4 regions of the Bacillus sp. GW823-FHT06A10 genome follow, and region 1 is predicted to be linked to each of the others. Evidence: riboswitches for the same ligand, from Rfam matches in the RefSeq annotation. Region 1 holds a riboswitch; each other region holds the start of a gene.
The links. A riboswitch is a leader RNA that binds a small molecule or an ion and turns the genes downstream of it on or off. The one in region 1 is predicted to bind S-adenosylmethionine.
Positions count from the first base shown of each region.

Region 2: another riboswitch for S-adenosylmethionine. It lies ahead of AC1Q8M_RS03485 (Na+/H+ antiporter NhaC family protein); the one in region 1 lies ahead of AC1Q8M_RS11975 (M20 family metallopeptidase).
Region 3: another riboswitch for S-adenosylmethionine. It lies ahead of AC1Q8M_RS12660 (hypothetical protein); the one in region 1 lies ahead of AC1Q8M_RS11975 (M20 family metallopeptidase).
Region 4: another riboswitch for S-adenosylmethionine. It lies ahead of AC1Q8M_RS17795 (bifunctional homocysteine S-methyltransferase/methylenetetrahydrofolate reductase); the one in region 1 lies ahead of AC1Q8M_RS11975 (M20 family metallopeptidase).

Region 1 is NZ_JBXAHT010000001.1:2,354,177-2,362,323, forward strand. It holds gene AC1Q8M_RS11970 (Lrp/AsnC family transcriptional regulator) at 1-319, shown strand, start outside; gene AC1Q8M_RS11975 (M20 family metallopeptidase) at 486-1,691, opposite strand; SAM riboswitch class I at 1,780-1,881, opposite strand; gene AC1Q8M_RS11980 (AAA domain-containing protein) at 1,958-4,267, opposite strand; gene AC1Q8M_RS11985 (VOC family protein) at 4,379-4,771, shown strand; partial or broken gene AC1Q8M_RS11990 (hypothetical protein) at 5,021-5,208, opposite strand; gene AC1Q8M_RS11995 (hypothetical protein) at 5,308-5,439, shown strand; gene AC1Q8M_RS12000 (YrrS family protein) at 6,647-7,387, opposite strand; gene AC1Q8M_RS12005 (hypothetical protein) at 7,625-8,059, opposite strand.
Region 2 is NZ_JBXAHT010000001.1:658,465-666,611, reverse strand. It holds gene AC1Q8M_RS03505 (sensor histidine kinase) at 1-305, opposite strand, end outside; gene liaF (cell wall-active antibiotics response protein LiaF) at 305-1,045, opposite strand; gene AC1Q8M_RS03495 (PspA/IM30 family protein) at 1,152-1,814, opposite strand; gene AC1Q8M_RS03490 (lmo0954 family membrane protein) at 1,862-2,218, opposite strand; gene AC1Q8M_RS03485 (Na+/H+ antiporter NhaC family protein) at 2,401-3,717, opposite strand; SAM riboswitch class I at 3,812-3,917, opposite strand; gene AC1Q8M_RS03480 (ribonuclease FAU-1 family protein) at 4,038-4,556, opposite strand; gene gltP (glutamate/aspartate:proton symporter GltP) at 4,625-5,899, opposite strand; gene AC1Q8M_RS03470 (murein hydrolase activator EnvC family protein) at 6,395-7,669, shown strand; gene AC1Q8M_RS03465 (hypothetical protein) at 7,771-7,929, shown strand; gene AC1Q8M_RS03460 (sodium-dependent transporter) at 7,957-8,147, opposite strand, start outside.
Region 3 is NZ_JBXAHT010000001.1:2,480,646-2,488,792, forward strand. It holds gene AC1Q8M_RS12620 (ABC transporter permease subunit) at 1-387, opposite strand, end outside; gene AC1Q8M_RS12625 (ABC transporter ATP-binding protein) at 384-1,289, opposite strand; gene AC1Q8M_RS12630 (PLD nuclease N-terminal domain-containing protein) at 1,286-1,525, opposite strand; gene AC1Q8M_RS12635 (transcriptional regulator) at 1,648-2,193, shown strand; gene AC1Q8M_RS12640 (short-chain fatty acid transporter) at 2,791-4,137, shown strand; gene AC1Q8M_RS12645 (hypothetical protein) at 4,178-4,531, opposite strand; gene AC1Q8M_RS12650 (NAD(P)H-dependent oxidoreductase) at 4,528-5,103, opposite strand; gene AC1Q8M_RS12655 (SWIM zinc finger family protein) at 5,132-5,515, opposite strand; gene AC1Q8M_RS12660 (hypothetical protein) at 5,776-6,093, opposite strand; SAM riboswitch class I at 6,134-6,232, opposite strand; gene AC1Q8M_RS12665 (hypothetical protein) at 6,354-6,545, shown strand; gene AC1Q8M_RS12670 (YwiC-like family protein) at 6,578-7,300, opposite strand; gene AC1Q8M_RS12675 (ECF transporter S component) at 7,484-8,147, opposite strand, start outside.
Region 4 is NZ_JBXAHT010000002.1:578,602-586,748, reverse strand. It holds gene metH (methionine synthase) at 1-2,579, opposite strand, end outside; gene AC1Q8M_RS17795 (bifunctional homocysteine S-methyltransferase/methylenetetrahydrofolate reductase) at 2,579-4,411, opposite strand; SAM riboswitch class I at 4,482-4,591, opposite strand; SAM riboswitch class I at 4,795-4,905, shown strand; gene metI (cystathionine gamma-synthase/O-acetylhomoserine thiolyase) at 5,000-6,112, shown strand; gene metC (cystathionine beta-lyase) at 6,109-7,272, shown strand; gene AC1Q8M_RS17780 (cysteine hydrolase family protein) at 7,442-7,954, shown strand.

The DNA of each region.
Region 1 (8,147 bases):
GGAGCGTATGAATAAACTTGAAGATCAGGGAGTTATAGCGGCTTACCGAACGAAATTTGAGCCTTCCAAAATTAATAAAAGCATTCAAGCATTCATCATGTTTAAAACGAGCCAATGCTCTGATTTCATCCAATATTGTAATGCCGCTCCTGAAGTAACTGATTTATATCGAATTAGCGGGGAATTTAATTATATGATGAAGGTCATGAGCGATTCGATGGATTCCCTCGCTGCATTTTTAGACTCGTTAATGCAATTCGGATTATCATCTCCTTTAATTGTTTTAAAGAGTGAGTTCGAGGAGAAATTGTCATTCTAATAAAGGGATACGTATTATCCTCACTAACAGTAAAATTTTCTCTTTCTTGAGAAAAACCAACAAAATCAATGACTAGCAAACAAAAAAGAACATTGATTTTTCAATGTTCTTTTTATATCTCTACTTATTAATTAGATTGCTCTTCGAAAAGAGCGCCTTAATCCCCTTACCCCTGATTCCTCTGTGCCTCCCTAAACTCCTCCTTCACCTTCTCTAACAACCCTTCTTCTGTAATTAATCGATACGCTGTATTCGCTAATGCTTTTGCCGATGTAATTAATGCTTTATCTCCTAGTTCTGAACGTGCTGCTTCTCTAAATTCATTCGTATGCGCAATTAAGTCATCTGGACCAATTTTAATGTACGGATGAATTGTCGGCACAACTTGGCTGACGTTTCCTGCGTCGGTTGAACCAATCCCTACTCTTTCTTTACGATTTACATCTTCACCTAATAGTTCTAGTTCTTCCGCTACGATATCGTTATATGTTTTTGTTACGAGTAATTCATCGATTTCATTTTGGAATTGATGGATTTTTACTTTTGCACCTGTTGCTAACGCTGCTCCCTCAGCAATGTTTCTTACTTTTTCTGTTACTTCCGCGCATCTCTTTCGCGTTGCTGCACGGATGAAGAACCTAGCCGCGGCATAGTCAGGAATAATGTTAGGTGCTTTTCCGCCTTCTGTAATGACGCCATGAATTCTCACGTCTGACGGAAGTTGTTGGCGAAGTGCGTTTATACCGTTATAGAGCTGAATAACCGCATCTAATGCATTAATCCCTTCTTCTGGTGAAGCTGCAGCGTGAGCTGTTTTTCCGTAAAAATGAAAATCAAGTGGATCGACTGCTAGTGAAGGACTCGTTGTCGCTGTTTTTCCGCTCGGATGAATCATAAGCGCCGCATCAATGTCTTTAAATAAACCTGCCTTTACATAACTTGATTTCGCGCTACCATTTGGCCCACCTTCTTCTGCTGGTGTACCAAACACGACAACTTCCCCGCCAATTTCTTCAAGTGTTTCTGATAATGCAATTGCTGCTGCAACGCTAATTGTGCCAATTAAATTGTGACCACACGCATGACCGAGTCCTGGTAAAGCGTCGTACTCCGCTAAAAATGCAATTGCCGGTCCTTGTTTTCCAGAACTTTTTCGCGCAATAAACCCCGTTTCATGTCCAGCTATATTGTGCTGCAACTGAAATCCTGCACTGCCTAGCAATAAACTTAACGTCCTAGATGCGTAAAACTCTTGGTTACCAATCTCTGGATTCGCATGAATATCATGACTTGTTTCTATGTACTTTTCCTTATTTCTTTCGATACTCTCTTCAATTGTTTTTCTTTGTGACGTTACTCCTGTCGCTCCCATTGTTCTTCCTCCTTTTATTTTCACGTAAAAAAGCCTCTTTCTAAAAGATAGAAAGAGGCTTCTGTATATACAGTCAAAATGAGCTTCTTTCTTATCTTTCAAGTTACCTTGCTGGAATTGGCACAGTATTCATAACGAATCCGCTGCCGAGGTATCATAGGGCCAGTCCCTCCACCTCTCGTGATAAGAATTTTCATAAAATTATATTAAATTATTTTTTATTCTAAGTTCATTCCAAGTAAAAGTCAAGGAATTCCTATCCGAATTTACCGAATATCTAAAAATCCTTTTAATACACCAATTGTCTCAGGTGCTTGCAGTCTTGCACATACGTACGGAAATTCCGTACTACCTTCAAATATCATTTGAGATGTAAGCGGTGCGCCTGCCCAGAAGATTTCATCATCAATTACTAAGAATGGGAATGCTTTATTTTGTCTTTGTAACTTTACATTTTTCAGCGGAACTGGTCCATCACTATAAACTGTTATTTGTGCATTTGTACGCATTAACGCTTGCCATACTCGTTTATCTACTTGTTTCGTACTTGGCAGTGAAATAATAATTTTTCGTTTTGCGGCTAAAATATCTTTTAATAGCCCTTTCGGCTCTTCAAGATTCATTTCCATAAACCAGCGTAAACGTTTCGAAATTTTCCGTTCCCACAATTGTCTTGATGTCGTGCGATCATACACATCTCCGTGACGTTCTATATGAGCTGTTAATTGTGATAACGCTTGTTTTCTAGAAAGATTTTTACGCATATAATGGCAATCTGATAATTGAATGAACTTCCCTCTCGCCCTTGTCACTGCTACATTGACGAGGCGATGATTTTTATGGTCAAAGAATAACACGCCAGGTCGTTCTTGCGGATAACTGTCAACCGTATCAAAGATCATCATATCTCTTTCAGAACCTTGAAACTTATGAACTGTCGCCGCTAAAACTGGTATGTTTTGATATTTCGTTCTCTGCAACATTTCTCTAATATACGTCGATAAAAAGCGTGACTGCGCCCTGTAAGGTGTCACAACACCAATCGACTGAACACCGTCTAACAATCCGATTAACATCATTTGCATCGCTACTAAACCAGACATAATGTTAAAACGGGAACCAGAAGCAGCATCTTTTAACGAAAAAGCTCCCATTTGGCTCGTATCAAATAAAACACTCGCTTCATTTGCGAACGGCTGCAATTGCGCAAGTTCTTTACGCTCTGAAACAGACGGATGATCGTATACTCTATTTTTATAAATAAACGAATTCGTAAACTTCGATATATCCGCATGCATACGTCTTTGTTCCTGCAACATAAATAGGTTTGGGTGTGCTTCTGATTTATTAACAGACTCAACAATCCCAGCATGGTAAAACATATCTTCCCCAAGCCATTTGCGAACGAGTTCATGGTTCGCCATCGCAATTGGAGGTAACTGTAAAAAGTCACCGCAAACGACGATACGTTTCCCAAGTGAAGCAGCTAATGCGATTTGCGGAACGAACGCCATACTCACTTCATCTACGACAACTAAATCGAATGTACGCTCATAAATAAGTGAATCAATGGCACATTTCGATAAAGTTGCACCAATTACTTTCGCATTTTCAATATATTCTTTTTCTATTTCTTTAATTTTCGCCTTTTGCTTTCGAAGCTCACTTTCAATCTCTTGTATACGCTTCTTATCAGCAGATGTTGCTTTATACGATAAGATTTTTTCACGAAGATCTTGGCGTGTCTCTTCTAAGTAGAGTCTTTCCTCACCCCATGATCCGTTCGTCGTTTCAACTAATTTCGATGCAAGTAACGTTTCATGATTTCGTATATGTTCATGCTGACTATAACCGTAACGAACAATTTCGCCAGGCGTCCATTTCTTTTTCTTTTCAATTTGCTTCGTTACTTCACTCATTAATACGTCTACTGCCGCGTTACTATGAGCTAACACAAGTACCGATTTTCCTTTTTGATAATGAGCCGAAATAATACGTGATAAATTGTAAGACTTCCCTGTTCCAGGTGGTCCCCATACGTACGTTGTCGGATTGTAAAATGCGCGATATGCCAGTTCATTTTTCGGATTTTTCATCTTCTCAATATGTTTCGGACTGCTCGTCCCATCAACGAGACGCTTTATACGATTACGTTTTAGCTTATCTTTACGTGCTTCTTTCAATCGCTCTTGCAGTTGCTCTAAAAGTTGCCACGGTTCACTGTATAAAACCGCTTCTCTTATTTCACCTTGTATATAATCATTTAATTTCAGTTCTATTTCTAATCCATGTACAGATAATACTTCTCCTGTCGCTTCCTCACCATCGAACTCAATTCGAATTGGTGAACCTTCAGGTAAGCTTACTTCCGAAATAAGCTGAAATACATACACTGTATTCTCATAATCTGTATATAAAAAACGACCGTTCATGATAGAAATTTTACTACCACCTATCGTTTTCCAATGTTTAATTTCATATGCTAATGCATAATGCCACTCTTTCATCGTTTCTGATAATGAAGGAGCTTGAGTAGGTGTATTCATCGTATAATCTCCTTCCTTCTCCCCAAACATACTTTCTCACTATACCATACAACACGCTAAAATTTGTAAGGTTTTTATCTTGCTTATTTTCTTAATTTTCAATAATATATTGTATATAATTTTCAGAAAGAAGGAATCTACATGCCAGTTAGAAGAATTGAACACGTAGGACTTATGGTTGCAAACTTAGAAGCATCTATCTCATTTTATGAAGAAGTAGTCGGCTTACAGCTCCTTCAACGTATGGGGCACCCGAATCCAGACTTAAAACTCGCTTTTTTAGGTGTGGAAGAATCGAAAGAAACGATACTCGAATTAATTGAAGGCTACAATTCTTCCTTGCCAGCAGAAGGAAAAGTACATCACATTTGCTTTAAGGTAGATTCATTAGAAGATGAAATCGAGAGACTAAAGAAACACGCAGTAACCTTTTTACTAGGAGAAGAAATCGAAACATTACCAGATGGAACACGTTACATATTCTTCGCTGGTCCTGATGGGGAGTGGATTGAGTTTTTTGAAACGGAGAGATAATCTGAAGAGACTTTTTACTTCAATAAAGTATAATAAAAGCCGTAGGAGTTTAATGCCTACAACTTTGTAAAAGGATCTTGATTCACTATAAAATATCCTCTATAGGTTTATTCTTAAAATTTACTTTTAACTTGATATTGATGTGACGTAACCTTAAATATGTAGAAATTTAAAAAGCCCCCTAATATTGTTAAAGGGGCTTTACTCATACGAATGATAATTTTTATAAATAATTGCTAAATAGTGAATTTACATAAATGCTTTTAGAAGCTCTTGAACTAATGGGATTGCTCCACCTATAAATTTTAAAACTGCCATTGCGATTTCCATATTATTTCCTCCTCTTTTGTTAGTACTGGGATGTGATTAAACTTTATACACTTATTATAGTAAACGCTTACATTTGTAACAATACATTTCTGTATGCAATATTGCATATTTATACGTTTTGACAATATTTGACCTCTATTAGCCATTCTTTAATGGTACCATAACGAAGTGAGAGTCTTTAAGGGTTCGCCTTAATAGGAGGAAATATGGAAAAAGTTCAAGATATTTACAGTAATATAAAATTTAAGAGTTGGTTTAAACAAGTATTAGCTGTAGGAGGAATATTAGGATTCTGCTACTTGGTGTTATATGGTTTCTGTTTTTTAGTTGATATGTAAATATTATACAGCTACACTAGTGGAGTCTTGCCTACAGAGGTAAGACTCTTTTATTGTACTTGAGATGAACAAACTACATACAATAGTTTTCAGGTTCTTCAGATTTCTCTATATGTTTCCTTGTTCCTCTATGTTCTAGACCCACTATTTCCTATCATTGAAAATAAATAAACTTCCGTTTATATTGAACATACAATTTTATTGATGAAAAATGTCTTTTTACTAGATACATATTAAAAAGAAAAGTATAAGTTTTATTCCATTTCGGTACAATCTTTTTATCTTTGAAAAGGACTTAAATCTTATTAATAGATTTGAGTCTTTTTGTATACGCCCATTTCTATATAACCATATAAATATAATATATTAAAAATAATTTAAATGCAAGAATACTTGTAGAGGAAGCGCCAGCACTTCGGAAAAAACAAGCTAAGCCAAAAAATACAATAAGCTGCCCATATGGACAGCTTATTTACATAATTTTCTTTATGGGAAATATACTTAAGGCCATTTTTAACTTAATAGGAGTCTAATATCTCAAGTTTCTTAGCTAATACCCAGCTATTTAGACCTAAATATGCATAAATATTGTAATAAAAATAATTCCGGTTTCTCAGTGTTTCCTATAATCTTTTAATATCTTCATAGAATATAGGCCAACCTTGCATTAAGATATTATATATATATTTCTTACTACAAATATGGACGGTATTATCCTTGTTGCAGTTTTAATTTTAATCAAGTCTATTGTAATTACACAGATTGAAATATCTATTCAATTTCAAAAATAGTAAAGTAAAGGAAATGTATATGAAAAGATCACTTGTCTTAGAAACAAGTGATCTTTTCATTAGATATACTGCAACTTGCTAACAGCAGGTAATTGTTATCCTATTCATCTGTTCAATAGATATTATAATACATTTTTTAGTTATATAGACGAAATTGTTTCTAATGAAATGAGACCAAAAATATTTCAAAAGGTACCATAAATTATTTAGTGCTTTAAAAATGCAATTTTGAACCTTTCGAAGCACTAAATCAGGTAGATTTTAATAAACTTCAAACTTTGTCTGCATCAGGATCTCACAATTGAGCCTGAGTAATTAATGCTGTCAACATAACAAAAAGAGTCCTGATTGAAACAAACTCTTTTATAAGTTTTTACAAGTATAAACTTTTAAACATATAATTACATTTCTATTCTTTATTTTACCACTTGTACAGATGCTGGTTTCCAACCTTGATTCTCTACCCAATCAATATTAACCTTATATTTTTTATTACTTTGTTTATCTCGTACATTACCGTAGGCTTTATTATTACCATTATTTCCAATAAAATCGAAAATCAATTGGCTCTCTGGAACATTAACAGCATAAGAGATTGCTTTTTTCATCTCACTCCAATCTACTGTTCCTTCTTTAAATTTCATTTCAGGTTTTGCTCCTTGCTCTGTACCAATTGGCTTCCATGAAGGATTAGTTTGAGAATCCTTTTCTTGAGATACCGTTTTTTCTTCCTCTTTATTTTCATTTCCGCTCGTTTTTACCGATTTTTCTACTTTTTGTTTCCCTTCTAACTGTGCTGCTTCTTTATCTTCAGTTTTCTTCTCTTGTATCTTTGCTGTTTCTTTATCTTCAGTTTTCTTCTCTTCTATCTTTGCCATTTCTTTATCTTCAGTTTTCTTCTCTTCTATCTTTGCTGTTTCTTTATCTTCGGTTTTCTTCTCTTCTATCTTTGTTGCTTCTTTATCTTCAGTTTTCTTCTCTTCTATCTTTGTTACTTTCTTTTCTTGAGCAATTGCTTTCTTTGATGTATTAGAAGGGGTAAACAACTGGTATGTCACTATACCAACTGTCACTAATACCAAAGTAAATGCAATATTAAAAATTGCCTTTTGACGACGATTCTGTTGTTTTTCTTGAAATCTGCTTACTTGTCCCATTCTTCAAACCTCCGTTTTTACTTTCTCCTCTACTCTTTATGTATTATCCCTAAAATTCTTAATATTTTTATTAAACAATAGAAATAAACTACACTTTCCATACAGGATTTCATATCATAATATAATTTGTGTTTTTTCAAGTATCTGACATATGTTATTCAAAATAGTTTAATACATTAAAAATTGATAAGCTTCTGCACTTAAGAAACCTTCAATTTTATTCAAAGGTGATTCCAATTACGTCCACATTAGATCTCCTGTAGAAAGCTTTTTAACAATTAAGCCTCTTCTTCCCTTATTTATAATTTTTAAATTAAATTTCCCTCTATAGTATAATAAAGATGTTTCGTTTTCTAATGGGGTATGTCGTAAAATCAAAAGAGATTTTATCTCTTTTACCTTCTTTTCAGAGTAAATTTCACCACTAGGAAATTCTATTATTCCTAATGTAATCTTTAATTCGCTCTCATCAAAAGTCCACTCTTTATTAAGTTCTCTTATCTTTTGTATAAAGCTTCTTTTGGTTTGTCCTATATAGAGCAATGTTACATTCTTAGCATATACTCTAGAGATTGCAAATATCCCCTTCTTAGAAGCTTCTTCCCTATTATAAAAGTCATTTATACTATACATGCCATACCACTTAATATGTACTGTTTCTATGAATCTCACCTCGTTTTTAGACAATATTATAATTTCTGAATGTTCAAATTATTATAGGTACATATGCTTGATTACTTGAATTATAAATTGTGCTTTT
Region 2 (8,147 bases), 1.7 Mb from region 1:
GCAGTAAACGAAACATCGCTCGGAAAATTCCCTCGCTCTACTTCAAATAGAAACGTATTTAATCCTTGTATACGCTGCTCTATATAGTAACCGATTGCATATCCTACAATTCCCCCGATAAGTAAACTTGTAGTCATAATAAACAAGCCAATTGGAACAGAAGCGATGGATTCCTTCCATAATAAATCATACACTTGTTGCTCGCTTTTCCATACATATACAATTGTACAAATGAGTGCGATACTAACTGAGGACAACATAGAATAACGAATATACATCCACGAAATATTTTTTTGTTTCTTCATTATACTTTCCTCACTTCCGTGTCGCCTACGACAAGCGAAGAAATAATTTTAATACGACGAGGAGCCTCTTTATACTGCTCTGTTCTAAATCTAACATTGCGGTTAAACCCTGTCTCTTCATGACCTGGCAAGAGCACACGTCCGACAATAACAGAATGATTTAAAGAAAGTTCAATATCATATGGCACATATAAACGAATATTACCAACGACACCCCGAATAACAATTATCGTTTCCCCTTCTGGAATCATAGCAGTAGTTAAATCTATTTCCACATCACAAGCACCGTATTGAACATTAATATCCTCAAGTTCATAAATATGATCCATCATTCGTACATTGCCTACAAACATATTTTTCAAATATGGTTCTGTACGATATATTTGCTTCTCTTCGTCTATAATCCCTTTTTCTTTAATTTCAACCTTCATTGCTTTTTGCTGATGCCCTTGTTGAATCAATTGATAACCAATTAAAGCTAAACAAGCAAATACGACAAGAACAAATGCTGCTGATGAAAATAAGAAGAATAAAAATACGATACCACCAACAAATAAAAATACATTTCCCCGTACATAACGATTCTTTTTACGATAATGCCTTCCAAACATAAGCATAATAAATGCAAAAATGAGACCACCTGGTTCAAAATGTCCAAGTATCATATCAAGAAAAAGACCGAATCCAAATATGATGAGGAGCATCCCCATTAATTGTGTCTTTGAAAAATGTTTCTTCATTTCAGCTCCCCCCTTCTTGTCACATATACATAGAAGAAAAGGCATTGCTTTCCAACACCTTTTCTCCTATCACTATATCATAAGCCTGTTTTATAATATACTACTATTATTTTGTTAACTCTTTTGTTAACGATACATCATTCTTTTCTTTCATTTCACGCTCAAGTTTTGCAATTTTCATATCAAATGTGTCACGCTCATGCTCTTCATTCATACGAGTTTCTAAGTCACGAATGTGATCTTCAATTTCTTCAAATCGTAAGAACGGATTATTTTCATCCATTTTATGCATCGCAGTATTCATACGACGATTTGCATGTGCCATATTTTCACGTGCCATTAGTTCCATACGCTTTGCGTGCATTTCTTTTAATTTATTTTTCATTTCAGAAAGACGACGCTCTAACTCATCAATTTGCTCTACAACACCTGCATACATTTCTTCTAATCGAGTTACTTGCCCTTCATAATAAGCTACCTCTTCTAACGCACGTTCGTGCAATTGTAATTCGCCTGCTTCTTGAGCAATGATAGCTTGCTTTGATCTTTTGTTAACGAAATAACGTGCTTGCTCAAGCTCACGAGCAAAGTTAGATTTTAATGTTTTATGACGTTCAATTAACTTCTCAATTTTTGTTATTTCACGCTCACTATCACGTAAATATTGGTTTAACATCGCAATTGGATTTTTTCTTTCCTTCTCATCTAACACGTTATGAAAATCAGCTAAAATTGCATCGCGTACACGTCCGAATAAAGATTGTTTCATTATAAATCTTCCTCTCTTCTACTTTATTTATAATTTGATTTATTGTTTTAGTTTTTCATTAATTTGTTCCACTCATCTTCAAAGTTGCTATATGGTTTAGAACTTTCTGGAGCAGATTCAACAACTACATCTTTTTCTTTTTTCCACTCACGGTATCCGTAGTATAAAACCACTAAAGCAGCGATACCGATTAATGCTGGTGAATGAGAAAGCGCAATGGATAAACCGATTAAACCAACAATACCCCAAGCTAACTTTCCAAAAAATGACTTAGCTCGCACAAATGATTTATAGCTCCAATATACAACTCCTGCTCCGATTGCGAATCCTACAATACCAGCAAGACTACCAAGAGCAATTAAAGCCAAAATACCGGCTGCGATAAACGCTAGAAATTGTTTCATCTTGTGCTTGCCTCCCTTCGATTTGATACTCTTATCTTAACTATTTTTTCATCTTTCCATAACGAGCTTAAGAACCGTTTTTAACTCAGACTTAAGACCGAGTCATATTCAGCCCTTTACGCAAAAAAACGTGCAGAGTTTATTCTCTGCACGTTTTTTTAATTACTAACATTCATATTAAATTAAGCTGTTTTATGATACTCTTTTTTCTCAGCTACTTTCGAAAATCTTGGAAATCCAATTAAAATAGAAACAATCCCACATACTCCAACTAAGATTGGATAAAATGCATATGGCAACAATTCAACCGGAGATAACGCTGCAAATCCTGCTGCCGTTAACATTTGGGCACCGTACGGAATTAATCCTTGTACACAACATGAGAAAAGATCTAATACACTCGCTGATTTACGAGGGTCTATTTCATATTGATCTGCAATATTTTTTGCAAGCGGGCCTGTAAAGATAATCGAAATCGTATTATTCGCTGTACACATATTCGTCATACTTACTAAACCAGCAATACCAAATTCCGCACCTTTTTTCGAACGAATATTACGTGTTAATACATTCATTAAATATTGAATACCACCATTATATTGGATTAATTCAACCATACCGCCAATTAATATAGCAAGTAATACTAACTCCATCATACCGCCCATTCCAGTCGTTACACTTTTAAAGAAACTTTCTAACGTGTAACTTCCATCTATAAGACCGATAAAACCAGATAATACAGTTCCACCAGTTAATACAATAAGTACATTCCAGCCAAGTAGCGCTGTAATAAGTACTCCTGCGTACGGTAAAATCTTTATCCAATCAAAGCTATGTGCTTTAATTTGCGTGTCACTTCCTGAAGTAACTATTACTAATAGTACAATTGTAATAATAGCCGCTGGTAACACAATTAAAAAATTCGTTTTAAACTTATCTTTCATTTCTGTTCCTTGTGAACGAACAGCTGCGATTGTTGTATCTGAAATAAATGATAAATTATCACCAAACATCGCTCCCCCAACAACAGTAGCCATTGCAAGCGCAATTGAGATATCAGTTTGACCACTAATACCTACAGCAATCGGCGCTAATGCTGCAATTGTTCCCATTGAAGTTCCCATTGCTAATGAAATAAATGCACCAATAACAAAGATTCCAGCTACGATAAATCCTGGCGGTAAAATAGTTAACGCTAAATTAACAGTTGAGTCTACTCCGCCCATTCCTTTAGCCGTTTCAGAAAATGCACCTGCAAGCACAAAAATTAATACCATAATCATAATATCCGGATTTCCTGCACCTTTAGCGAACCGCTCGACTTTCACATTAAAACTTTCTTTACGATTCATCACTAAAGCGATTCCTACAGCAATTGAAATTGCTACAAGTATCGGCAATTTATAGAAATCACCTGTAATAATTCCAGAACCAATGAATAGCGCCAAAAATATCCCAAGTGGTAATAAAGCTAAACCATTTCCTCTCGTTTCTTTCAAAGTACCATCTCTCCCTAGTTTCAACCTTTTTCTAATGAATAACAAAAGACCTCTTCCGATGAGAAGAGGTCTTATACATCTATAAGAAACGCTCTTCTCATCTTTCAAGCACATGCTTGCTGGATTTGGCACAGCACTCTGAAATCGAGTCCGCTGCCGAGGCATCGTAGGGCCAGTCCCTCCGCCTCTCTTTATAAGAAGGTTTCATATTTATTTTTTAATAATAATTTCTTCCCTAACTTTACTCGCTTACAAAACAAAAGTCAATTATTTTTTGTATAGATTTTTTTGGTAATTATACAAAAATTTGAATACAATAATCATTTTAACTTTTCGATTTCTTCTTCCAATATTGAAATCCAATAAAATTCACTATTTTTTATTGCTTCTAATATCCATTTCGTAGTGTACCAAGCTAACTCATACTCTTCCTTCGTGACATCGCCACTTTTATAAGCATCCTCTAGCTCCTCTTCATCTAATACATACACCTTACCGCTAGGTAATAATACTACATCTAAATATAAATCATCAAAATACGGTAAACCACGATCGTCTATTTCATATTCTTTCGTCACATCAATATAATATTGCACTAAATTGTGCCTATCATCTAACATAGCTGTAATCGCAAAGTTCTTTCCATTAATGAAATATTGAACCCACATATACCCATCACTTGCAATACAAATTTCTTTACCATCATATTCTTTACAACTAGGCTCTCTCACCTTTTTTATATCCAGTATTCCGAGCATTCCCTCTTCCACTTGCTTAAGCCTATAACTCTTTTCTATTAGTCTTTTCCACGAAGAACCGTCACCATATTTACGTTTCATTATGTATACTCCTCTTCTATATACAGAAAAGCTCCCACATATTATGTGAGAGCTTGTTCATATTATAATCAAGCAGCTTGACCCTTTTCAGAAATCTCTTTTAAATAAGCTTGTCCTTTTTCAGCGTCATATTGACCTTCCCACTTAGACATAACTACAGCTGCTAAAGAGTTTCCTACAACGTTAACTGCTGTACGAGCCATATCTAAAATACGGTCAATACCAGCAATGAACGCTAAACCTTCAGGTGGAATACCTACTGTACCAAGTGTCGCTAATAATACAACGAATGATACGCCCGGTACACCTGCGATACCTTTTGATGTAACCATTAATACAAGTAATAATGTAATTTGTTGTGTAATAGATAAATCAATACCGTACATTTGCGCCAAGAAAATAGCTGCAATTGCTTGATATAAAGTTGATCCATCTAAGTTAAATGAATAACCTGTCGGAATAACGAAAGATGTAATTGCTTTCGGACAACCGAATTTCTCCATTTTCTCCATGATTTTTGGTAAAACTGTTTCTGAGCTTGCTGTAGAATACGCTAAGATCAGCTCGTCTTTTAAAATCTTAAAGAATTGGAAAATGTTAATTCCAAATATTTTCGCTGTAAGTCCTAAGACAACTACGACGAAGAAGATCATTGCTCCATATACGACAATTAGTAATTTCCCTAATGGAATTAATGAAGCAAGACCAAATGTAGAAACTGTAACACCAATTAGTGCAAACACACCAAATGGTGCAAATTTCATAACTTGGTTTGTTACATAAAACATTGCATCAGCTACACCTTGGAAAAATTGAAGAACTGGTCTTCCTCTCTCACCAATTGCTGCTACACCTAAACCAAATAGTACAGAGAAGAAGATAATAGCAAGCATATCTCCGTCAGCCAATGACTTCATAATGTTCGTTGGAACAATATTTACAAACGTATCTGCAAATGAATGACTTTGTACTTGCTCTGTCGTATGTGTATATTTCGAAATATCTGTCTTTGTTAACTGCTCCATATTTACGCCTTTTCCTGGTTGGAAAATATTCGCTATTAATAGACCAACAATAATTGCAATTGTTGTAATAATTTCAAAGTAAAGAATTGTTTTTCCGCCTAGTCGACCTAGTTTTTTAACATCGCCAACACCAGCAACCCCAACAACAATACTTGCTACAACAATCGGTACAACGATCATTTTAATTAATCGGATGAAAATATCACCAATTGGTTGTAAGTACTTCACAACAGCTGGATTATCAAAGAAAATCGCCCCAACCGCAATACCAAGCGCAAGCCCTATTAATATTTGCCATGCAAGTCCTATTCTTTTCATATTTGTTGTAACCCCCTCTTCGATGTGTCACTCTATCTCTCATTCTATCTCTATAAAACTAAGAAATTAAGAGTATTACATATTATTCGACAATTCACTACATTTTGTCCCTGTTAAAAATCATAAATCAAAATTTAAAATCTGACAACAAAATAACTTTCCCCGAATGCAAATAATTTTCTTGACAAAAAATAAACCCATGTTAGAAAACCTCACATGAGAACGATTCCTTACTAGTGTTTTATTAGCTTTCTAAGTACTATTTCACCCCATAAAAACTATTACTTTCCTCCTGTATTTTACAGATAAATCCCAAAATATACCTTTATTACAGCCATAAATAAAATGTAAGTACTATGACAATTAAAGTTGAAAAATGATAAATTCCGACAAAACTTAGCAATTTTATAAAGTTTTCTTTACATTATGATTACAACGATAGACACTCTTCTTCTTATGATATATAACATTCATAGGGAAAGGAGTCAGACAACTATGAAAAAGAAATTTGCAGCGTTTAGTGTTTTAGCAGCAGGAACGATTTTTGCTTCCCCGTTACTTTCACCCGTATACGCTGAAACAAATCAAGATAAATTATCTAACATTCAATCTGAATTAGAAGGCAAACAAAGTGACTTACAAAATAAATCAGTCGAGAAAGAACAAATAGAAAAAGAAATTCAAGAATTACAGAAAAAAATCGATGAATTAACTACTTCTATTAATAAAAACGAGGCTGAATTAAACGATACAAAAAAAGAAATTAGCAAAACACAACAAGTAATTACTGACAAAAAGAAACATATAGAACAATTACAAACAAACATAGATACACGTCAGGAAGTTATTAAACAACGATTACAATCTATGCAAGAAAAACCGCGTACAAATATCATTACAGAAGTATTAACAAACTCTACAAACATTGCTGATCTTGTTGATAATATGTACTCCGTAAGTTTAATATTAAACAACGATACAGATATTGTAAAAAAACAAACATCTGATCAAAATGCTGTAACTACAGAAAAAGAAGCTGTTGAGAAAAAAGAACAACAACTGAAAGAATCTGAGCAAAAACTAGAACAAAAACAACAAGAATTACAAAATAACCAACAGCAGCAACAGACTCTTATTAACGATCTACATACGAAAGTAGCAAAAGTAGATTCAGAGATTGAAGGATTAGAAGAATCCAAAGGCATTTTAGAAAATCAACGTCAAGCTGTGCAAAAAGCAATTGAAGAAGAAAAACGGGCCGAAGAAGCTCGTAAAGCGGAAGAAGCTCGCCAGGCAGAAGAGGCTCGCAAACAACAAGCTACTAAATCTGCTCAAGCAACTCAAGCAGCTCCAACACCACATGATACAAACATCGGTGGCTTTATCAAACCAGCAGCTGGATCAAAAACTTCCGGATTTGGTGTACGTTCTTTAGATAACCATAAAGGAATTGACATCGCCGCTTCGGGAACGGTTCCAATTATCGCTGCTGCAGATGGCGTTGTTATTCGCTCAGAATTATCATCTAGTTACGGAAACGTAGTGTATTTATCTCACCGTATAAACGGAAAAACATATACGACAGTATATGCTCATATGAATAGCCGTTCTGTATCGAATGGACAAACTGTAAAACAAGGCGATCAGCTTGGATTTATGGGGAACACGGGCCAATCATACGGACAACATTTACACTTCGAACTTCATCTTGGAGAATGGAATGTCGGCAAGACAAACGCAGTCGACCCATCTCCTTATATCGGATTATAAAAAACCTCGGTACCTACCGAGGTTTTTTATTTACACTTCACACAATATAGGCATTCTACATAGACTATAACTAAATGCCTATAGTTTACGAGGTGATCAATATGAATACGCAATTACAACAAAAAATAGAAGAAGCTAGAGCGACATTTATCGGCCGGATATTTACATTTGGCGGATCAGTTTTATTTTTAATTGGTTCATTCCTCGCAGTCACCACAGCCTATAAAGCGTATAATCGTCTATTACATTCAACAACATAAAAAAAGACGGGAGATCCCCGCCTTTTTTTATGCAAACATTTTAAATACACCTATCACATTTAAAAATACAATTATTACAGTTATCGGAATGACATAACGAAGTAAGAAGAACCAAATGTTAAATAACGTTTTCCCCTTCGTTTCCGTCACTTCTAATTCTTTCATCAACAACTCTTTACTCATTTTATTTGGTACAAATAATGAAATAGCTAGTACTC
Region 3 (8,147 bases), 130 kb from region 1:
CGCTACCATTAAATAGTTTGACACTATTTTCCCACCTACATATGAAGTAACAGTAACGGGCCTTGTTAAAATAAAGGCCAACATACCATTAGCTTTATCTGTTTGAATTGCACCCATCATAGAAATCACTAGAATCATAAGTCCAAGCTGATCAAACTGGGATCCCAAAGTACTCGCTAATACTTCGCCCCCTTTTTGCGTTGCCATACTCGGATCAATGGTAATTCCCTGTCCTCCACCTAACGCTTCTAAAATTGATGGCAAATAATGAATTACTATCGGTTGTGTTGCGCCTAAAAATATAAAAACAATTGGTAGCCAAATAATCTTGAAATCACGTAACATTTGAACACATTCTTTTTTTATCAATACAATTGAGTTATTCATTTTTGCACCACCAAATTCAAGAAGATTTCTTCTAAAGTATCGTTGCTCATTTCAAATTTAACGATGTTCACTTTCTGTTCGAGTGCATTTTGCAATAACATATTTTTATTTATTTCAATACTTTCAACCTTCACTTTGATTTTAAGCCCAACCACTTCAACGTCCTTCACATACGGTAATTTTTTTGCAATTTCAATCCACTTTTGATCTTTTGCTGTTATTTCAATCATTAATTTATTTTCACTATTACGATGTAAAAGTTCCGTAATCGTTGTATCTTCTATTTTTGTTCCATCTTTTATAATGACAAATCGTTCACAGATTTCTTCTGCATCGCTTAAGATGTGGGTTGATAATAAAATGGTTGTATCTTTTTTTATTTCTTTAATCAGATTCAATACTTCCCGCCGGCCGATCGGATCTAATGCGGATACTGGTTCATCCATGACAATAAGCGAAGGTTTATGCAATAATGCTTGTGCAATACCAAGTCGTTGTTTCATTCCACCAGAAAATGTACTAACCTTTGCATTTTCTTCTTCCTTTAGTCCAACTTTCTCCAACATTTTTGGAATCGACTTTGACAATTCTTCTTTTTTCAACCCCGAAAGTTGGCCCATAAAGGTAAGTGTTTCCCTCGCTGTCATCCAATGAAAAAAATTAGGATATTGCGGTAAATAACCAATTTCACTTTTCATTTTTGATATTTTTATCCCATTCAATAAAACTTCACCAGCAGTTGGATGAATAATATCCGAAATTACTTTTATTAATGTGGATTTCCCTGCTCCGTTCGGTCCAATTAATCCGACGCATTCCCCCGCTTGCAGTTCCATCGAGAAATTATTCACAGCAATTTTTCCTTTAAATGATTTTATTACATTTTTAATCTCTAATTTCATAATTTCTCACTGTCCTTTCTCCCTATAACAAAGTACAAGATAGGTCCCAATATATTAACGAAAAGAATAATTAACGTCCATACAAGTACATTTTTTCTTGTTTTCCTATGTCGATATAAATCAATGAATGCAATTAAAACTAAAAGTGCTCCCACTGCAATAACTGGTAATATAATGGGTAGAAAAGCCATAATATCAATGTCTTTAAGATCATTCAATCCATAATGTATTTTCATTGTCATCACTCCTTTTAAATCTCATTATCATTATTGATAATGATAAAATAAAAACGGATGGATTGCAATCATTATTCTCATTATTTATAATGAGAATAAAAAACAATACATAAGGTGATATAATGAGTAATAAAGTTGAAATTTTAATGCATCCGGTAAGAATGAAAATTTGCCAAGTGTTAATGAGAAATAAAGAAGATGGGTTAACACCATTAGAAATGGTAAAAATCATTAAAAATGTACCACAAGCAACACTATATAGACAGCTACAAACTATGGTTGATTCAGGTATCGTTCATGTAATTAAAGAAAAAAAGGTAAAATCTGTTTCTGAAAAATATTACGCAATCAATGAAGAAGATGCAAAAATTGAAGGAAGTGAATGGAAAGGATTATCTGATGATGAAAAGTTAAACTACATTTCCTATTATCAGTTATCACTTATGACACAATATCAAAGTTACCTTAAGAAATTAGAGGAACAAAACAGTCAAGAAGATAAGGCTACTTTTTCTGTAGTAGAATTAAAGCTAGATGAGGAACACTTTGAAAAATTTCAAAACGAACTTAACGAATCAATGATTAAATACTACAATAACCAAAGTAAAGATGACGAAATAGAGGCTCCGATTCGGACCGTTGCTATTACAATTATTCCAGAAACTTAAATTTAATCGATATAAAAATGCAAATCAATAATCTTAACTAAATCCTGAAAACAGGATACTTCTCAAAACATCTAAACCATCTGCTTCCTATATTCTCTTTAGGAGCTAGGTGGTTTAATTTTTCTTGAATTCGCACACAAATGTAGTAATGAATGTATTATTTTTGTTATCTTTTATAAGTAGAAAGCTTCATCTTTTTAATGAAGCTTTCTATCACTTTATTAAAAAGATAATAAATTAATCGTTTCCTTTAAAACACTTCCCTTACAAAGATTGTCTGTTCATATTGGTCGAAAATTTCTTCTATAGATGAAAATAAAGTTTCTTCAGGGATGATGAACTTTATTTTTTGACCATTTTGCAACAGTTGCTTTGAAGCCAGCTAGTAACCTTTCTCTATACTTATCCTTATAAGTGCTACCCCATTTCCAACCGTTTTCTTCTAGTATATTAAAAGCAGAATCTGATACAAGGCTCTATATCAACCTATCAATAAATTACCACTCTATAAATATCTGAATTTTCTTTACATTAAAGGTTATCTCCCAAACAACCTCGAATAATTTTAATACATATACATAAGGAGGTTGATCTATTTTGTTTCGTTCCTTTACAAATGGTTGCGTCGCCTTAGTGCAACGCTTCTTGCCAGAACCGTTTATTTTATCATGTTTACTAACTGTTTTCGTTATCTTCTTTGGTATGTTTGCGACTCACCAAACACCTGTAGAAATGATTAATCACTGGGGTAATGGAATTTGGGGACTCCTCGCCTTTTCTATGCAAATGGCGCTTGTACTCGTGACTGGATCTGCTTTAGCAAATGCTCCTCTTATTAAAAAAGGATTAACGAAAGCTGCCAGACTACCAAAAACGAATGGCCAAGGCATTATTGCCATTTCAATTGTAAGTTTACTTGGTGCATACATAAACTGGGGCTTTGGAATTATTGTATCTGTTTTATACGCAAAAGAAGTGGCAAGGCAACTGGACGGATTAGATTATAGACTAGCAATTGCCTCTTCTTACTCTGGATTTCTCATTTGGCATGCCGGTCTTTCTGCCTCTATCCCTCTTACGTTAGCAACAGGCGGTGAAACGTTAATTAAAACGACTGCTGGAAGTATTAAAGAGGCGATTCCGATAACAGAAACGTTATTCTCACCATACGCTCTCGTTCCAGTTATTATTTTTCTCGTTACGATGCCTCTCATTAATAAAGCGATGCATCCAGATGAAAAACATACGATAACTGTAGATCCTAGCGTGTTCCATGAAGAAGCTGCTGCTCAAGAAGTAGAAAATAATACGTTCGCTGAAAAGATGGAAAATAGCATTATTATTACACTTTGCGTTGGATTGTTAGGTCTCATTTATATTTTCAATTACTTTTATACGAAAGGTTTTAACCTTACTCTCGATATCGTGATTTTTATGTTATTAATTGCCGGTCTTATTTTCCACCGTACTCCGATTCAGTATATTCGCGCTTTTTCAGACTCTACGAAAAGTGCTTCTGGCATTTTACTTCAATTTCCGTTTTACGCAGGAATTATGGGCATGATGATTGGAGTAAATAGTGAAGGACTTTCACTTGGAGGAGCTATTTCTAATTTCTTTATTAGCATTTCAAATGAAACGACTTTTCCGCTCTTTACATTTTTAAGTGCTGGCATCGTTAATATTTTCGTTCCATCTGGTGGCGGTCAATGGGCCGTGCAAGCACCAATTATGATTCCAGCTGGCGCTGAACTTGGTGTACCTGCTGCAAAAACTGCAATGGCCATTGCGTGGGGCGATGCTTGGACGAATTTAATTCAACCTTTCTGGGCATTACCAGCATTAGCGATAGCTGGTTTAGGTGCTCGTGATATTATGGGATTTTGCGTTGTGAACTTACTATATGCAGGTTTTATCATTAGTCTATGCTTCTTATTTATTTAAACGAAAAGCTAGTTTTATACTAGCTTTTTTACATAATAAATCATTTATTTCCCATGCAATTTATAACTGTATTCCACTCTATGTCCTTAAGATGTAGTGACTCAAATGCAAAAAAATCTTCGCAAATTTTTCCAATCAGGTGTGGATGTTCCCTCAAAAAATTCCACTGTAATACTTTAGGAAGAAAATGCATTTCATATTCTTTACTTCCCCGTACTACCTCATCAACTTCTCTTTCACAAATTCCCCTTATTAAATAATCATTTCTTAACTCTATTTGAATTTGTTGAAATGTATCGCTGCATTTTTTCAATTGAAGTAAACACGTAATATACTTCCGAAAAAGTTCGTTATCATACTGACAACAGTTTATAATACGATCGACTTCATTCATAATGTACGAGCCTTTTCTTCTATTTGTAATAACCATTTTTCGCGCTTTGATACTTTACTCGTTTTCACAGATTGAAAAACTGACCGTTTTATATCACGAATGCCACAAAAACGTAAAACACCTCTCTTCATCATAATCCAATCTGCTGATCGATATAACAATGCGACGTACCATAGAGGCGAGTCTAACGTATTAATAACCCACGTTTTTTTCCCTTGCAATAATCCTTTCGGCAGAGCCCCTTCATATTTATAAGCAAATCCAGCTACGAAAATACGGTCAATAAAACCTTTTAAAATAGCTGGCATCCCCCACCACCATATCGGATATATAAAGAGAAGTGTATCTGCTTCTTCCACTAATTTTCTATACCGCGCTGTCTCTTCTTCATTTATTAAATCACGTCTTTTCTTCTCTTCATTGAATACAAGTACCGGATCAAATTGTTCCTTGTATAAATCAAGCAACGTAACCGAATGATTTGTTTCCTGTAGCCCTTTTTGCACATGCTCTAAAATTGCCCCGTTAAAACTTGAAGGATTAGGATGAGCGTATATAATCAGTACGTTCACTACAAAACAACTCCCTCTATCGTTAAAGTTATCCCTTCTTTAATAACTTCTCTACAATTTGTACGTTTTTCGAACTTTGCAACAGTCGATTTAATACAGTAAGTAACTCTTCTTTTTCTAAATCTTTCAGTTTCTCTTTAACTGCACTCTCACCAGCACCTTGAATATCATAAACAACTGCCGCCATATGTTTACAATAATTTTCATACGGACATTCGCAACTACTTTTTGAAAAATCTTCGAGATCGATAACTACTTCATAATTCCCTGCATTTCCAGTAACGAAAGCAAACACTTTTTTATCTTGTATTTCAACATCTTCTACATGTCCATCTTCATAATATTCATATCCCTTATCTACAATGTACTTTGGGATCCATTTCGTTATATCTTTTAATAAGTAAGCGTACATAATTGTACCCCTTCCTTTAATTCCCTTTTGACTTCAAAAATCCTGCATGTTATTCTAATTACTGTTAAGTAGCAAGTCTACGTGACAAAACGACTGACACCTATTCGGCGAAGGTGTCTCTTTTCATTTGCAGCCGATACGAATTGCCTCTTTCAGGCACATTCAATTTTTGACACTACACACTCAACACCATTCCCTGTATCAGGCTGCTTAAGCAGTCTTTTACTCTACATACTCCGTTATTTTAAAAAAAAGAGAGCTTAGCTCCCTTTTCTCGCCTTATAAAATACCCCTTTTTCAGTATAGAGATATTCATCAGCTAATGTAATTTTCCCATCCAGTTTCAGTTCATCTAATAGTCTTGATAAATAAAATTGATGTAACATCTTTTTCGTGAATTTTCCTTCATGATGCGAAACGATATGTTCTTGAATATCTAACAATGATATTGGCTTATCTTGCTCTATCATATATTCATAAACTGTACTACGCAGTTTTACGTATTTTTCGAGTGTCACAGCAATGCGCAACCCCTTTCTTCTTAATATAAATTTTCGTAATCGGTTTTTTTGCAACAAAAAAACCTCTCCGATAAGAAGAAGTTACGTATATATCTTCGTCTTATCTCCCAGAACAAATATGTTCTGCTGGAATTAGCACCTGCATCGCGGTTGCTGGGTTTCATCGGGCCAGTCCCTCCACCTCTCTGGATAAGAAATATTCACTTAATTCTTACTATACGTAATTTCATTTTAATTGTCAAACAAATATAACAAATAATATTTTCTTCTTTACTGTTCATACTATACATATATGAATATGCAAGGAGGATTATGAAATGCATCAAAATGCTCGCGGATATGTACAAGATTCTTTTCAATCATTACAAGAAGCAAAACATTGTTTAGAAGAAGCACTACAGACTGTTGAAAAAGATTTTAATCGCGCTCGTATTGAGCAATCCCTTTATGCGATCGAACAAGCTATTCAACGCTGCGATTACACCGTTCACATTTTAGAACAAGATTGAAAAAACTTCCCATCATAAGGTGGGAAGTTTTTTCAAATGGCATACTTCATAATTATTGCCGTTATGATTAAAAAATATACAGAATTCACAATTTCTAAAACCCCTACTTTTATAATAGAAATTTTTTTGCCATACAATATAATGGCTCGAATGACACTTGGTATAAAAATAAGGGAGCACCACGGATTAATTGCAAATACAATGATTGTTAATAGAATATGATAACCCCAAGATATAAAACGATACTTCGGATTATTTTTCTCACGTATCATCGTTTTCACATAAAACGTACTTCCTAAAAAGTATAAGAATGAAATAAGTGCAATGAATAATGCTGTATGATCGATTTGTTTCATTGAAAAATAATAACTAATTAACCCACCAACACAAAACACAATGATCGCACAAATATCATTTAATAGTGCCCTTTCATTTTTTTGACGAGCATAATGCATATTTACTATAAATAGTGGAATCATGACTATTACGAATAAAAGAATGCGCCATTCATATAATAGAGAAATCATCCCAAATACGAACGCAATAATAAAATATACAATTGAAGCATGTAAATACTCTTTTTTTCGTTTTTGTTTTATGTACATAAGGAATGGATACGTAGCTAAATAGATAAAGAACCAAGCTATAAACAATGGAATGTGATATATAGTAGGTTTTCCAAGTATGACACTTAATAGAAATGGTATAGCAAGCATCGCCCATGCACCATGTTGCTTCGGAATAACTAACTTCATTAACTATACACCTCCCTTTTGAAAATAGTTCTCACCTATTATTATACAAATAATTTTATATAGTAACGGATATATATTGGACTATTTTTTGACAATAAAAAATGCTCCTTACAATATGTAAGAAGCATGAAAGAGGCAAACGAATATGTAAGTCGCGACCCTACCTTATATGAGTATGCTTTTCTATGCTATGTTATGCTTATCTAATATACCGTATTTCTTTTTAAATCTTGTGAGAATCGTAATCCAAGACGTACTAAATAGTAGTAAGAAAATAACATTCGAAATCGCATGACTTAAATCAAAGTAAAAACTTGCGATGTAATACGAAATGACAGTTTCCCACGTTGCTTCTCGTATAAAACCGAGAAGGCCCCAGAAATTCATAATCCAACCAAATAAAAAACCAACAATTACTCCGTAAAGAAGTCTCCCCCATAGCTTTTTCATTAAAAATGTATTACGCAATAATCCAGCTATAAAACCAATCATACCCCATGAAAACATTTGCCACGGCGTCCACGGACCTTGCCCTAAAAAGATGTTAGACACAATCGCTGCTGTTGCACCGATCATAAAACCCGCTTCACTTCCAAACACAATTGCAGAAACGATAATAACAAAAGAAGTTGGTTGTACACTCGGTAAAATAGAAAATGGTACGCGGCTAACTGCTGCAATTGCCGCTAATACAGCAACGAGAACAATTTCACGTGAAACAAACGACTTCCTTTCAAAACGGATATAGAAAGGTAACATAATAACAACTAATAAAAACAAACTACTTAACATGTAATAACCGTCCATAATAAGTGTAGTAAAGAGTAATGTGCCTATTATTACTGCA
Region 4 (8,147 bases), on a different contig from region 1:
GGAATTTCTACTTTCTTCTCCTCTTTTTTTACGATATGAAGATGACGTTCTTTTTTATCCTGTTTCATCTTCTCACGCTCTTCTTCTTTTTGAAGCTTATTAATAATATCGAGCCCCGTCATCGCATCACTCGCATAACAAACGAGCCCTTTATATGATGGTGAAATTCGATTATCTGTAAACTTTCTCGTTAACGCTGCACCACCTACAACAATGGGCACATCAATATTTGCTGCTTTTAAATCTTCAGCAGTCGTTACCATTTGTTGCGCTGATTTTACTAATAAACCTGAAAGGCCTATAATGTCCGGCTTCTTTTCTTGTACTTCTTGAACAATTCGATCCGAACGTACATTAATTCCTAAATTAATAATCTCATATCCGTTATTCGCTAAAATAATTTCAACGAGATTTTTCCCAATATCATGCACATCACCTTTTACAGTTGCTAATAATACTTTCCCTTTTTTTGCACTATCGCTAGATTCCATATGTGGCTCTAAATAACTTACAGCAGCTTTCATACTTTCGGCACTTTGCAATACTTCAGCAACAATAAGTTCATTATTATTAAATAGTCGTCCTACCTCATCCATCCCTGTCATAAGCGGACCGTTAATAATATCAAGAGGTTTTCTTCCTTCTTCAAGTGCAAGACTTAAATCCTCGTGTAATCCTTGTTTCGTACCTTCTACAATATAATTTGCTAGTCGTTCATCTAGCGTTAACGTTTCTTGCACAACGACATCTTTCTTTTTAGCGACTCGGTAAAAGTTTGTAAATTCTTCTAACGTCTCTTTCGTCGTTTCAAACAGTAATGCATCTGCAAGGTGTTTTTCTTCCTCTGGAATCGACGCATAGCGTTCTAATTTTTCCGTATTAACAATCGCGTAATCTAATCCAGCCTTCGTAGCATGATATAAAAAGACGGAATTCAATACTTCACGTCCAGCCGGTGGTAAACCAAATGATATGTTACTTACACCTAAAATCGTTAAACACTCTGGTAACGCTTCTTTAATAAGGCGAATGCCCTCTATAGTCGCTGCCGCTGAACCAATATATTCTTCATCACCTGTCCCTACTGGAAACACAAGTGCATCAAAAATAATATCTGACGGGCGTATCCCATATTTCGTCGTTAATAATTCGTAACTTCTTTTTGCAATTTCTAATTTTCTTTCAGCACTTACTGCCATACCATCTTCATCGATTGTACCAACTACAATTGCAGCACCATACTTACGAAGAAGCGGTGTTACCTTTTCAAAACGCTCTTCTCCATCTTCTAAATTAATAGAGTTGATAACAGCTTTTCCTTGAATATAAGTAAGTGCTCTTGCCATAACATTTTCATCCGTTGAATCAATCATAATCGGTACTTTTAACACTTTCGTAACTTCTGTCAAAAATTTCTCCATATCTTCTATTTCATCACGATCAGGATCTGCCATACAAATATCAATAATATGAGCATTTTTCTTCACTTGCGCTCTTGCCACTTCAGCAGCCTCTTCAAATTTCCCTTCTGCTACTAATCGTTTAAATTTACGTGATCCAATAACATTCGTTCTTTCACCTACAAATAACGGTCTCATAGACTCATCATATTGCAGTGCCTCTAATCCACTAATTCCATGTCCTTCTCTCTCATGATGGTCACGAGGCTTAAGAGATGCTAGTGCTTCTTTCATTGCTTTTATATGTTCTGGTGTCGTGCCACAACAACCACCGATAATATTAACCCATCCTTCTTCAGCAAATCGCTTCACCTTTTCAGCGAGAGAAGATGGAGACTCATGGTAATGTCCATCTTCATCAGGAAGACCTGCATTTGGATAACAAGAAATGTAACACTCCGATAAATCAGATAGTGAACGAATATGGTCCCTCATAAACTCCGGACCAGTCGCACAATTTAACCCAACAGATAATGGTTTCATATGTTCTACTGATAAATAAAAAGCTTCAATTGTTTGCCCAGCCAGAGTCGTTCCCATTGGCTCAATCGTTCCTGAAATCATAATAGGAACCGTTTTTTTCAGTTCTTCAAAAGCAGCTTGAATTCCAATATAAGCTGCTTTCACGTTACGCATATCTTGACTCGTCTCAACGAGTAATACATCAACTTCTCCTTTTAATAATCCTCGTGCCTGCCTTGTATAAGCCTCAATCAATTCTTCAAAAGTCACACCACCAGTAACACTAATTGCTTTCGTTGTTGGTCCCATCGCTCCCGCAACATATACTTCCTTACCGCTTTCTTTAACAGCTTGCTTCGCCAAAAGTGCTGCCTTTTCATTTAGTTCTTCATCTAAATGAGACAGCTCATAATCACTTAGTACAATATTCGTTGCCCCAAATGTATTTGTTTCAATAATATCCGCTCCAGCTTCAATATAAGCTTTATGAATCTTTAAAATAACGTCTGGTCTTGTTTCTACTAAATATTCATTACAGCCCTCGTACTCTTCTCCTCCGAAATCTTCAGCAGTTAAATCCTCTTGCTGAATCATTGTTCCCATTGCACCATCTAATATTAAAATGCTATTTTGTAATTTTTCTTCTATACACTTCATCAATTAATACCTTCTTTCACTTCTTGCTTTTCTCTTACATATTTAACAAGATGTTCTGTAATTTCATATTTTAAAAATGGTGTAATAAGATAAATACCATTAAAATATTTCATCGCTGCGTCGATCAATTCTTGCGAAATGCGAATCCCTTCCTCAATTGCCGCCTCTTTCGTTTCGTGTCCATCCATTCTCTCTCTTATTTCTTCTGGAAGAGTAATACCCGGTACCTCAAAATGAAGAAAATCTGCATTCCGCTTACTTACTAACGGCATAATTCCAATAAAAATAGATTGTTCCAAATGCTTTGTCGCTTCATACACTTCTTCAATTAACGCGATATCGTAAATTGGCTGAGTTAAAAAATATTCCGCTCCAGCATCTATTTTTCGTTCCATTCGCTTAACCGCTGCTTTTAAGTGCCTCACGTGAGGATTAAATGCGCCGCCTACAGAAAACCTTGTCGCCGGTCCAATTGATTTCCCTAAAATTGAACGTCCATCGTTCATTTCTTTAATCATTTTAATGAGCTCAATAGAGGACAAATCGTATACAGAAGTTGCACCAGGAAAATCACCAACGCGCGCTGGATCACCAGTTAAAGCTAACACTTCTTCCATCCCTAACGCCGATAAACCTAACAAATGAGATTGTAGTCCAATGACGTTATGATCCCTACACGTTAAATGTGTCAATACCGGGATATCATGCTTCGTTAATAACGCACCCATTGCCATATTAGAAATACGAGGCGATGCTAATGAATTATCTGCTAGAGTAATAGCATCTGCTCCCGCTCTTTTTAAAGCTCTTGCTCCTTCAAAAAACCGCTGTGTATCTAACGTTTTCGGTGGATCTAATTCCACTACAACTGTCGTTTGTTTTTTCGCTTTCTCTGCTAGAGTGACGTGAGCCTTCGAACGTTTCTCATGCGTATGAACAACTTTCGGCCTTTGAATGGTGTCTTTTTCTATTACAGGTGTAACATTCGCAACAGCGTGCTTCATACTTTGAATATGTTCTGGAGTCGTACCACAACAACCACCTAATAACCGAATACCTTGCTCAATAAATCTCGGCGTCATCGCCTCAAAATAAGCTGGGCTTCCCTCATATACGTAACGTCCCTCCACATAATTCGGGAGACCTGCATTTGGGTATGCTGATAAATAGCCATTTTGCGGAATCGATATCATTTTGAAAGCCTCCGTCATATGAAGCGGCCCTAGTTGACAATTTAATCCAACAACATTTGCACCGTAATCTATAATTTGCTTTAATATTTCATTAACATCATTTCCATTTTGAGTCGTACCTGCTTCATGTAACGCTAATTGAGCAACAATTGGAATGTTCGTTTGCTTACGCAATACTTTAACAGCATGAAGTAATTCAAATTCATCGTAAAAAGTTTCTAATAGTAATCCATCAACCTGTTCTTCTAGTAAAGCCCCTGCCTGTTCAAGTAGCATAAACTCCCTTTCCATATCAGTCGTTGTAACGGCTCCGATATGTTTCATACCACCAATTGTTCCTAAAATTGCATTTTTATCTGTAACAGATGCTTTCGCCAGTTTTACTGCCGCTCTATTAATTTCTGTAACTTGATTTTCTAAGCCGTACATACGTAATTTCGCCTCATTTGCTCCATACGTATTCGTTTGAATTACATCTGCTCCAGCAGCTACATATTGTTTATGAATCGATATAATTAAGTCTGGATCCGATACATTCAATTCTTCAAAGCTACTTTGCAAGCCATGTGAATGCAATAACGTCCCAACCGCACCATCACCTATTACAATTCCTTTTGATAATAAATCTAGTAATTTCACGAATCTCCCTCATTTCTATCAATATAAAAACCCCCTCTTCACTTTGAAGAGGGGGACATAATCGTTCCTCCTCTTATTATGCAAAACATTCGTTTTGCAGGTATTAGCACCGTTTCAAACATTTCGTTTGAAGGTTGCCGGGTTTCACAGGGCCTTTCCCTCCACCGCTCTCAATAAGAGTTGTCTTTATTATTTTATTTATGTAGCTAAAAGGAAATGCGTTCCCCTTTTAACAATGTTTGTTAATTTTTTAATAAATTTAGCATGCACAAAAGTAAAAGTCAATGACACTTGCGGAAAAATAAAAATTTTTCAAAATAAAGTTGCAATTCAATTATCTTTTGTTGTAAAGTTAAAAACATAATAAAAATTTCATACGAACATTCTTATCTAGAGAGGTAGAGGGACTGGCCCTGTGACGCCTCAGCAACCATTAACATTTTGTTAATAAGGTGCTAATTCCAGCAAATTGTGAAAGATTTGACAGATGAGAAGAAGACTCTATTCAAACCGAAAGCCTTCTTCTTAGAAGGCTTTTTTTATTTTATATTCACTTAATGTTTCAATTTAAAAAGGAGGAATTTTCACATGTCAACAATCGAAACAAAACTAGCACAAATCGGCAATCGCAGTGAAACTACAACTGGAACGGTTAATCCACCAGTTTATTTCTCAACCGCTTATCGTCATGAAGGAATTGGTAAATCTACTGGCTTTGACTATTCACGAACTGGCAATCCAACTCGAGGTCTTTTAGAACAGGCAATCGCAGACTTAGAATATGGCGAACAAGGTTATGCCTGTAGTTCAGGGATGGCGGCTGTTCTCCTCGTCCTTTCTCTATTCCGCTCTGGAGACGAACTTATTGTATCTGAAGATTTATACGGTGGAACGTATCGATTATTTTCTGAACATGAAAAAAAGTGGAATGTTCGATGTAGATACGTAAATACACAGTCTATTAAACAAATTGAGCAAGCTATCACAACTGAAACGAAGGCTATTTTCATAGAAACTCCAACTAATCCATTAATGCAAGTTACTGATATTGCTGCTGTCGCAACTGTAGCGAAAAGGCACGGACTACTTCTTATTGTAGACAACACATTCTACACACCTTATATACAGCAACCATTAACAGAAGGTGCTGACATTGTACTTCACAGCGCAACGAAATATTTAGGGGGACATAACGATGTACTAAGCGGACTTGTCATTGCAAAAGGAAAGGAACTTTGTGAAGACATCGCTCATTATCATAATGCATCAGGTGCAGTTTTAAGCCCATTTGACTCATGGTTATTAATTCGCGGTATGAAAACGTTAGCGCTTCGCATGAGACAGCATGAAGAAAATGCGAAAGCAGTTGTTGCATATTTAAATGATGAAGACGGGGTGACAGATGTATTTTATCCTGGAAGAGGCGGCATGATTTCATTTCGCCTTAAAGATGAAGCTTGGATTAATCCATTCTTACAATCTTTATCCTTAATTACATTTGCCGAAAGTCTTGGTGGTGTAGAAAGTTTAATGACTTATCCAGCAACGCAAACACATGCTGATATTCCTGAAGAAATTAGAACAGCAAACGGTGTATGTAATCGTCTTCTTCGATTCTCCGTTGGCATTGAAAATAGTAACGATTTAATTCAAGACTTAAAGCAAGCCATTAAACTTGTAAAAGAAGGTGTAAGAATATGAGTTATTCTATAGATACACTCTTACTACACAACCAATATAAACATGACTCGCAAACAGGAGCTGTGAACGTTCCTATCTATAACACATCAACTTTTCACCAGTTTGATGTAGATACGTTCGGAAAATATGACTATAGCAGGTCAGGAAATCCAACTCGTGAAGCTCTTGAAGATATCATTGCTTTATTAGAAGGTGGAACAAAGGGATTCGCCTTTGCATCAGGCATTGCAGCGATTTCCACTGCATTCCTCCTTCTTTCACAAGGTGATCACGTACTCATTTCAGAAGATGTATACGGAGGCACTTACCGAGTGATAACTGAGGTACTCTCCCGTTACGGTGTTTCACATACATTTGTTGATATGACCAATTTAGAAGAAATAAAACAAAACATGAAACCAAATACAAAGCTCTTTTATGTAGAAACACCTTCTAACCCACTTTTAAAAGTGACAGATATTCGCGAGGTTTCTAAACTCGCAAAATCTATTGGCGCTCTTACTTTTGTTGATAATACATTTTTGACACCACTATTCCAAAAACCACTTGAACTTGGAGCTGATGTCGTTCTTCATAGTGCTACAAAATTTATTGCTGGTCATAGTGATGTTACTGCCGGATTAGCAGTAGTAAAAGATGCCGAACTCGCTCAAAAGCTTGGATTTTTACAAAATGCATTCGGTGCTATTTTAGGACCTCAAGATTGTTCTCTCGTACTTCGCGGTCTAAAAACATTGCACGTACGCCTCGAGCATTCAGCTAAAAATGCCAATAAAATCGCACATTATTTACAAGAGCACGCTAAAGTACAAAATGTCTATTATCCGGGATTACAAACACATCTCGGATTTGATATTCAACAATCTCAAGCAACATCAGCTGGAGCGGTCTTATCGTTTACTTTGCAGTCAGAAGATGCACTCCGCCAATTTTTATCAAAAGTAAAATTACCTGTTTTTGCAGTTAGTTTAGGAGCTGTAGAGTCAATTCTTTCTTATCCAGCAAAAATGTCACATGCAGCACTGTCGCAAGAAGCTCGTGATGAAAGAGGAATCTCTAATTCATTACTTCGGTTATCAGTCGGTCTTGAAAATGTTAACGATTTAATATCCGATTTTGAAAATGCCCTTTCTTATGTAGAAGAACCTGTAAATGCATAGAGAAAAAGAAGATATGAGATTAGGTTTTCATATCTTCTTTTTCTGCGTTTTAGTTATATTCATTTGAATTTCTTCTTTTCTTATAGTCCATAAAAAAATAAAAGTATATCATCTATTTCTAAATAAGGGATTAATTGATATATTAAGAAATAAAAAAGGGGTAAAAATAATGGATACTTGTGCAGATATTTTAATCGTTATCGATTTACAAAATGGCGTATGTTATGGCGGAGAGCATTTATTTGATTTACAGAACTTACTAACAAAAGTAAATAAAAGAATTTCTTCATACAGAAAATCAAATAAACCAATCCTTTTTGTTCAACATTGTGATGATGATTTAGTACCCGAGAAAGAACTTTGGGCTATTCATACCGATCTTGATGTTCAAGAACAAGATTTTTTTGTAAGAAAAACACATGCAAATTCATTTTATAAAACAAACTTAAAAGAAATTTTAGATCAATTATCTGTAAATCGCATTGAATTTTGCGGTGCCCAAACAGAGTACTGTATGGATGCTACGATTAAGTTTGCCCACGGACTGGGATACGAAAACTTTATGGTACAGAAAACAACCTCTACGTTGAATAATCCTTTTATGTCCGCAAAAGAGACAATTGATTTTTACGAGAACATATGGAATCACAGATTTTTAACGTTGCTAAAAGATGAATTTTAGAATAAATGACTAATGACTTGATTATCCTAAGATTTATCAGCCGTAATCAAATATTTCATTATCACCATAAAGAAGCGAATTACATTCAGCTTCTTTTCTTTTAACCTGTTTTATATTCTATATATATCATTATAATTCCTTTGTCATATTATTTTAAAAATTTCGTATATTCATTTGAAAGAATAAGAAAATC